DNA from 2 places in the Pseudonocardia sp. Cha107L01 genome. Region 1 is predicted to be linked to the other one. Evidence: predicted binding sites of a transcription regulator. Region 1 holds the regulator's gene; the other holds the start of a gene.
What was found. The regulator HspR, encoded in region 1, represses chaperone genes until heat shock. The targets are predictions, from matches to a motif close to ANNTTGAGTNNNNNNNACTCAANNT.
Positions count from the first base shown of each region.

Region 2: a site for HspR is predicted at 1,960-1,984, ahead of lon (endopeptidase La). Genes of this name have one in related genera too.

Region 1 is NZ_CP199579.1:880,950-885,363, reverse strand. It holds gene dnaK (molecular chaperone DnaK) at 1-154, shown strand, start outside; gene grpE (nucleotide exchange factor GrpE) at 151-870, shown strand; gene dnaJ (molecular chaperone DnaJ) at 889-2,088, shown strand; gene ACTXG6_RS04190 (heat shock protein transcriptional repressor HspR) at 2,285-2,749, shown strand; gene ACTXG6_RS04185 (FAD-binding oxidoreductase) at 2,842-3,945, opposite strand.
Region 2 is NZ_CP199579.1:328,648-333,061, forward strand. It holds gene lon (endopeptidase La) at 1-1,911, opposite strand, end outside; gene ACTXG6_RS01600 (DUF2516 family protein) at 2,086-2,382, opposite strand; gene ACTXG6_RS01605 (hypothetical protein) at 2,517-3,278, opposite strand; gene ACTXG6_RS01610 (helix-turn-helix domain-containing protein) at 3,359-3,832, opposite strand; gene crcB (fluoride efflux transporter CrcB) at 4,010-4,414, shown strand, end outside.

The sequences.
Region 1 (4,414 bases):
GCAGAAGCTGGGCGCCGCGCTGTACCAGCAGCAGGGCGCCGAGGGCGGGCCGGCCGGGCCAGGCGCCCCGGGTGCCCCGGGTGCCGCCGGCGCGGACGCCGGTTCGGATGACGTGGTCGACGCCGAGATCGTGGATGAGGACGACAAGAAGTGAGCGACGAGCAAAGTGGTACCGAGTACGGCCGGGACACCCGGCCCGATCGCGGTCCCGCCGAGCCCGAGCGGGTCGTGGTGCGTGACCGGCGGCGGATCGACCCGCTGACCGGTGAGGTCCGGTCGCCGGAGGGTGCACAGTCACCCGCCGGCGCCGGCCCCGGCGATCCGGCGCAGGGGGCGGCCCAGGTCGCCCCGGCGCCGGACCCGGCCGAGGAGAAGCTGGCGGAACTGTCCGCCCAGCTGGACGAGCGCACGGCCGATCTGCAGCGGGTCAGCGCCGAGTACGCGAACTACCGGCGCCGGACCGACCGGGACCGGGAGGCGATCACGGTGGCGGCCCGGGCCCAGGTGGCCGGGGAGCTGCTCACCGTGCTCGACGACGTGGTCCGCGCCGAGGCGCACGGCGACCTCACCGGCGCGTTCAAGTCGGTGGCCGACAAGCTGGTCAGCGCACTGAACAAGATCGGGCTGACCCCGTTCGGCACGGAGGGCGACGAGTTCGACCCGGCCGTGCACGAGGCGGTGCAGCACACCATGTCGCACGACGTCACCGGACCGACGGTGACTGCCGTGCTGCGGCCGGGCTACCGGCTGGGCGAGCGGCTGCTGCGCCCGGCGATGGTGGCCGTGACCGACCGCGACCCGGATGCCGGCCCGGTGCCGGAGCGGCCCACGGACGACGGAGCCGAACACGAAGGCAACAGCCAGAACTAGATCGAGAGGGGGCGCCCGGTGACCGAGCGGGACTGGATCGAGAAGGACTTCTACGCCGAGCTGGGCGTCTCCTCCGACGCATCCGCCGACGACATCAAGAAGGCGTACCGCAAGCTCGCACGCACCTTGCACCCGGACAAGAACCCTGGTGACGCCAAGGCGGAGGCCAGGTTCAAGACGGTCGGTGAGGCCTACTCGGTGCTCTCCGACACCGAGAAGCGCAAGCAGTACGACGAGACCAGGCGACTGTTCCGCTCCGGTGGCGGCGCGGGTGGCGGCTTCGGCGGCTACGGCGCCGGCACCGGGGGCTTCGGCACCGGCGCGGGAGCCGACTTCAACCTGGACGACATTCTCAACCGGACCGGGGGTGCCAGGGCCGGCGGCGGTGCCGGCGGCCTCGGTGACCTGTTCGGTGGCCTGTTCGGTGGTACCGGGCGGGGCGGCACCCGACCGTCCGGCACGGCCCGGCGGGGCTCCGACGTGGAGAGCGAGATCCAGCTGGACTTCGCCGACGCGGTGCGCGGGGCCACGGTGGCGCTGCGGCTGACCACGCAGGGCCGCTGCAATACCTGCGGCGGCACCGGCGCCCGGGTCGGCAGCACGCCGCGAGCGTGCCCGACCTGCGACGGCGTCGGCCTGGTCACCCGCAACCAGGGTGCGTTTGCGTTCTCCGAGCCGTGCCGGGACTGCCGGGGAACCGGTCGGATCATCGACGAACCGTGCCCGGAGTGCGGCGGCGAAGGGGTCACCCCGCGCACCCGCACGCTGAACGTGCGGATCCCCGCCGGGGTGACCGACGGCAAGCGGATCCGGATCAAGGGCCAGGGTGAGCCCGGTCGCGGCGGTGCACCCGCCGGCGACCTGTTCGTCCTGGTGCACGTGAACCCGGACCAGCTGTTCGGCCGCTCCGAGCGCAACCCGGACGACCTCACCCTGCGGGTGCCGGTCACGTACCCGGAGCTCGCGCTCGGTACCACCCTGACGGTGCCCACCCTGGACGGCAAGGTCTCGCTCAAGGTGCCACCCGGCACGGCGAGCGGGCGAACCTTCCGGGTGCGCGACCGGGGGGTCCGGCGGGCCAACGGCACCAGCGGTGACCTGCTGGTCACGGTCGAGGTCGCGGTGCCGAGGCAGCTGGACGAGGAGGCGACGGCCGCGCTGCGGACCTACGCTGAGTCCACCAAGTCGTTCGATCCGAGAGCTGGCCTGCTCGGTTAGCCGCACGCGCTAGGAGGGTCCTGAATGATGCCGCTCGTCGCGAGCGGTGATCCAGTCGGATGCGTCGCAAGGCGGAGGAGTGGCCGATACCGTTGTTGTATCGGCCGCGACGACAACGCCGCGAGGCGCCGACTGGGCGCCGCGCAGCAGAGCATGCGTTGTTCAGGGCGCTCCTAGGAGGGAACGAGGTGATGAGATGACCACGCAGGACCGCCCCGGCCAGGCGTCGGGGCTGCCACCGGGCACCGACCTTGACTCACCCATCTTCGTCATCTCGGTGGCCGCCGAGCTCGCCGGGCTGCACGCCCAGACGCTGCGCGGCTACGACCGGTTGGGGCTGGTCAGCCCTGGCCGGTCGGCCGGCGGTGGCCGCCGTTACTCCGCCAGGGACATCGCCCTGCTGCGTGAGGTGCAGCGGCTGTCGCAGGACGAGGGGGTCAACCTCGCCGGCGTGAAGCGGATCATCGAGCTGGAGCGCACCGTCGACGAGCTGCGCACCCAGATCGGTGCGCTACTGGACGAGTTGGCCGCCGCGCGGGTCGCCGCCGAGCAGGCCGCCGCGAGCGTGCACGCCTCCTACCGCCGTGACCTGGTCCCGGTGAAACAACACACCACGATCGCGGTCTGGCGCCCTACCCCCAAGCAACCCCCGCAACGCTGACGCCAGAGCACCAAGGTGGCCGGCACAGACCCAGTACCGGCCGCACAGACCCTGCAACCTCTGTGCGGCCCGTACTGGGCTTGTGCGCGCCGTCAGTCCATCGTGAAGGGGTCGTAGCGGATCTGGTCGAGGGGGGTGCCGGCGACGAGCATCCGGGACACAGTGGCCCGCACCATCGCCGGTGAGCCACAGACCAGCACGTCGTGGTCCTTCCAGGCGCCGTAGCGGGTGACCACGTCGGCCAGCGTGCCGGACTCGGCGCCCGCTCCGTCGTCGTCCTGCTCCACCACGGGGACCACACTCAGCCACGGGTTGGTGTAGGACAGCTGGCGCAGGCTGCCGAAGTCGTACAGCTCGTCCCAGTTCTTGCCGCCCACGAACACCTCGGTGCGCGGGTTGTCTGGGTGTTGCGACATCTCGTCCAGGATCGCCTTGATCGGTGCCATCCCGGTACCGCCGGCGACCATCAGCTGGCTGCGGCCGGACTGCCGGTTCGCCGCCATCCGGCCCATCGGGGGACCGATCCGCCAGGTGTCGCCGCGCTGGGTGTGCGCCACGATCGCCCGACTGACCCAACCGCCCTCGACCGCGCGCACGTGAAACTCGATCACGCCGTCCTGCCGGGGCGCGTTGGCCGGTGAGAGGTAGCGCCACAGCCGGGGTCGCCGGGGCGTTTCCACGCTCAGGTACTGGCCGGCCTGGTACGGGATGGGTTGCCCGGTCTGGATCTGGACCATGGCGACGTCCCAGCTCAGGCGGCGGTGCCCGACCACCCGGCCGAGCCAGGAGGCCGGTCCGCGCTCGGCTTCGGCGGAGGTGCGCATGGCTTCCGCGATCAGTCCGTAGGCGTCGGTCCAGGCCTTGGCCACCGGCGGGATCCAGGCGTTGCCCAGGTAGTGCTCGAGGGCACTGAGCAGCGCGTAGCCCACCGCGTCGTAGTGCTGGGCGATGACGCCGAACTTGCGGTGGTCGCGGCCGAGCTGGCCGAGGAACGGGATCAGGTCGTTGGGGCGGTCGACCATCTGCACCACGTGCACCAGGGCCCGCAGCAGTCGGCTGCGCTGGATCTGCATGTTGGCCGGGAACAGCTCCCGGGTAGTCGGCGCGTGTTGGAACAGCACCGCGTAGAAATGCTTGGCCAGGTCATCGGCCTGCGCCTCGACCTCGGTCCAGCTGTTCCGGATGATCGTGACCATCTCGGAGGCGCGTTCCTGGGTCGGCTGGACCTGGGGGAGATCTGTCAGCAGAGGTTGGGCGGTCATCGCAGGCGGCTGGCTCTCTCCTCGGGAAGCGGCAACGGTTCGGGGTCGCGCCGGTCTATCGGGGTTGACCGTCCGGCACCGCGACGCAAGAACGTCTCACTAAACGATCACAGTGCCCTTCACTCTTTCGGGCGGTTGGGGATGGCCGATAGTAGTGGCTGGCCGGACCGTCGAGCGCAGAGGGTGGCACTTTCCGGCCCTGAGCGTCACGACCTGGTCCTTCCGTGGCACCGTATCGAGCGTGCCACTCGACACAACGTTTCGCTCTGTGATCGCCAACGGGTTGGCCGGTGTTACCCCCGCGGCCGACGCACCCCCTGTCCGCGAGTCGGGGCGCTCAGCACACTGAGTCGGGGAATTTGACACAACATGGACTTGAGCGGAACAGACTCAAGTTTCCTGC
Region 2 (4,414 bases), 550 kb from region 1:
CAGCTGACCGGTCAGGACAAGCCCCGGCTCGCCGTCCATGGCGGTGGCCTCGATGAACAGCACGTCACCACCGGCACCGGTGACCGCGAGCCCGGTGGCCACACCCGGCACCGAGGTGCGCTCGGCGGACTCCGGGGTGAACCGCGGCCGGCCCAGGTACTTGACCAGGGCGTCGGCGTCGATGTGCACCGGCCGCTCGATCGCCTCTCCCGAAGAGCCAGCGGTACGAGCATCGGCAGCGTCGAGCGTCACGGCCACCTTGCGCAGGGTCTTGGCCAGGCCCCGCTCCAGCTGCCGCACACCGGCCTCGCGGGTGTACTCGGCGGCGATCATGCCGAGGGCCACCTCACTGAACTCGACGTCGGACGGCTCCAGCCCGGCCTTCTCGATCTGCCGGGGCAGCAGGTGGTCGCGCGCGATGGCGACCTTCTCCGCCTCGGTGTAGCCGTCCAGCGTCACGATCTCCATCCGGTCCAGCAGCGGGCCGGGGATGGTGTCGTAGACGTTGGCGGTGGCGAGGAACAGGACGTTGGACAGGTCCAGGTCCACCTCGAGGTAGTGGTCGCGGAACGTGTGGTTCTGCGCCGGGTCGAGCACCTCGAGCAGGGCGGCGGTCGGGTCTCCCCGGTAGTCGCTGCCGACCTTGTCGATCTCGTCCAACAGCACGACCGGGTTCATCGAACCGGCCTCCCGGATGGCCCGGACGATCCGGCCGGGCAGGGCGCCGACATAGGTGCGCCGGTGGCCCCTGATCTCGGCCTCGTCCCGGACACCACCGAGGGCGACCCGGACGAACTTGCGGCCCATCGCCCGCGCGACCGACTCACCCAGTGACGTCTTGCCCACACCGGGAGGCCCGACCAGGGACAACACCGCGCCCGAACCACGGCCCCCGACGGTGCCCAGTCCACGACGGTTGCGCCGCGCCCGGACGGCCAGGAACTCGATCAGCCGCTCCTTGACGTCGTCCAGCCCGGCGTGGTCGGCGTCCAGGATCGCCCGAGCGGCGGCCAGGTCGTCGTTGTCCGTGGTGCTCTCGCTCCACGGGATGTCCAGCACGGTGTCCAACCAGGTCCGGATCCAGCCCGACTCGGGGCTCTGGTCCGACGCCCGCTCCAGCTTGCCCACCTCGGTGAGCGCGGCCTTGCGGACGTGGTCCGGCAGGTCGGCGGACTCGACCCGGGTGCGGTAGTCGTCGGCACCTTCGGGCTCGTCCTCGCCCAGCTCCTTGCGGATGGCGGCCAGCTGCTGGCGCAGCAGGAACTCGCGCTGGGTCTTCTCCATGCCCTCGCGGACGTCGTCCGCGATCTTCTCGGTGACCTCCTGCTCGGCGAGGTGCTCGCGCGTCCAGCCGATCAGCAGCTCGAGCCGCATGGTCACATCGATCTCGTTGAGCAGCGCCAACTTGCGCTCGGTGTCCAGCCAGCTGGACCAGCCGGCGGTGTCGGCGAGCTGACCGGGGTCGGTGATCTGCTGCACCGAGTCGATGACCTGCCAGGCGTTGCGCCGCTGCAGCAGCGACACCACGAGCGCCTTGTACTCCTTGGCCAGTTCTTCGGTGCGGCCGTTCACCGTGTTGTCGGGGATGGGGGTGGCCTCGACCCACAGCGCGGCACCCGGCCCGGTCACTCCGGAGCCGATGCGGGCGCGCTGCTCACCGCGGACCACAGCGGCGGGCTCGCCGGTCGGCATCCGGCCGACCTGCTCGAGCACCGCGATCGTGCCGACGGATGCGTAGTGGCCATCTGGGCGGGGAACCAGGAGGATCCGGCGCTCACCTTCGGAACCGTTCTGCGCGGCGTCCACCGCGGCCCGTGGCTCGGGCTGGTCGAGGCGGATGGGGACAACCATGCCGGGCAGCACGACCGAATCGGTCAGTGGCAGGACCGGGAGCTTCAGCGTGTCTGTCATGCCCGTTGCAACGCTTACACCGTTGCCTACATTCCGGGCCGCGCAGAGAAGTTGAGCGCACTACGCTCAGGGCGAAATTCGCGAATCGGTCGCCGGTCGCGACCAGGATCGGGCTCGGAGAAGCGGGGCACCGGCTCAGCGCCGGTGCTCAGGGCCGGTGCTCAGCGCCGGCGCTCAGCGCCGGCCGCCCTGCACCTCGATCAAACTGGGTCGCACGTCGACCAGATAAACCAGCACGGCGATCAGCCCGACCAGCCAGAACAGCGTGATCGGCCCGTCCCGGCAGATCAGCAGCAGAGCCAGCCCGCCGCCGGTGATACCGAGCCAGGCCGGCTTGGTCAGCTTGTCCGCCGCCGTGAAGGCATCCGGACGGGACCGGACAGCGTGGATGAACGCGTACGCGCCGACCGGAATGCCGGCGATCCAGCACGCCAGCATGATGTAGACGTCCAGGGAGTAGAGCAGCTGCACCAGGCCAGACTACGTGCGCCGCACACTGTGGCGCACTCCCGTCCGGTAAACCGACCGGCGCCGACCCCGGACGCGGTCGAACCCCGGGGCGGGAGGCTCCGGGGTTCGACTGGTCTCACTGGTCGTGCACTGGGTCACTTGGTGGTGCGGGAACCGTTCGCGCGCCGGGTGGTGGTCGCGGCGGGCTTGCGCGGCGCGGTCCGGTTGGCGGCCTTGCGGGTGACGCTGCGGGTGGTGTGCGCGGCCTCGTCACCGGCCTCGGTGAGCTCCTCGGCCAGCTCGGCGCCGGCCTTGGTCACCGTCTCGGCGGCCTCACTGGAGAAGCGCTTGGTGGCGCGGGCGGCCCGCTCACCCACCGAACGGGTCTCGGTGCTGACCCGGCCGAGGACCTCTTCGCCGGCGTCGTGCACGTCGTCGACAACCTTCTCGACGTTCTTGTCGAAACGCTCGGTGGCGTCCTCGACGGCGGTGATCACCTTGGCGACGCGGGGCTGCTTGCGGATCCGCTCGATGGTGACCTCGCCGCGGTCGGCCAGCTCGGTGTAGGCCTTGCGGGCCTGCTCGCTGACCTCCTCGTAGCGCTTGCGCAGCTCCTCGGCGGTCAGCTTCTCGCGCAGCTCGGCGGGCAGATCGCCGGCCTGCTTCTGCAGCTTCTCCGCGCGGGCCTGAGCCTGCTTCTGCAGCTTCTCCGCGCGGGCCTGGGCCTGCTCGCGGCGCTCGGCGGCCTGGGTGCGGGCCTTGGCGACGGCGTCGTTGACCTTGTTGACGGCCAGGTCACCGGCACCGACCCAGGCGAGGAACGGGGTACGGACGTAGTCGAGCTGGGTGGTCACGACCTTGTTGGCCCGGGTACGAACCTTGCGGACGTCGGCCGAGGTCGGCAGCGAAACAGCCATGATGGTCACCTTTCCTGTTGCATGGATTCCGCGACTGGCCCGGTGGGTGTCGCGCTCAAGTGTGTTTCCGGACGGACGGGCTAGCTCTTGTGCTGGTCGACCGCGGTGGGGTCGACTACCGGGTCAACAGCACTGTCGACTTGAACGGCCTGCGCCCAGTCGGCCGGCTTCGCCGCATCGTTCTCGCGCCGGAACGACTGGTAGATGTCGAGCAGCACCTGCTTCTGCCGCTCGGTCAGCTCGTCGTCGGCGAATACCGCATCGGTGACCGCACTGGCCGGCCGCTGCTCGAGAATCCCGGCGCGGACGTAGAGGGCCTCCGCCGAGATCCGCAGCCCCTTGGCGATCTGCTGCAGAATCTCCGCCGACGGCTTGCGCAGGCCCCGCTCCACCTGGCTGAGGTACGGGTTGCTGACCCCCGCCACCCTGGCGAGCTGGCGCAGTGAAACGTGCGCGCCCTCCCGCTGCTGCCTGATGTAGGCGCCGATGTCCTCGACGGCCTGCCCCACGGCGTGGCCGACCTGCTCGACCGGGTTCTGCTCGGCCTTGCTCATCTCGACCACCTCCCTGGTTTCTGTCCTTACGAATACCGACAGTACGCCACTGTGCTAGCTAGAGCAAGCGCCATGCTTGCGCAGGTGACGTGGCCTGCACCACGTCTGCGCCACCTCGAAAGTGGACCGTCGAGGCGGCCGGGGGATGATCTGTCGCCGAGGGCAGGGAGGTACGCGGTGACAGTGCCGGCACGACCACTCGCCGGGCAGGGTCCGGCGTTCGGCGCGGTGGCCGCCGGCGGCGCGCTGGGCGCACTGGCCCGGTACGGCCTGGCGCTCGCCATCCCCCCGGTACCCGGTCACTTCCCGCTGGCCACGTTCCTGACCAACGTGGTCGGCGGGCTGCTGATCGGCGTGCTGATCGTGGTGCTCACCGAGCTGACAACACCGCACCCGCTCGCCCGGCCGTTCCTGGTCACCGGCATCCTCGGCGGGTTCACCACATTCTCCACCTACGCGGTGGACGTCGAGCACCTGCTCGCGGCGCACGCCGTCGGCGTCGCCCTCGGCTACCTGTTGGGCACCCTGGTCGCCGCGCTGGCCGCCACCTGGGTCGGCATCCTGGCGACCCGCGCGGCCGGC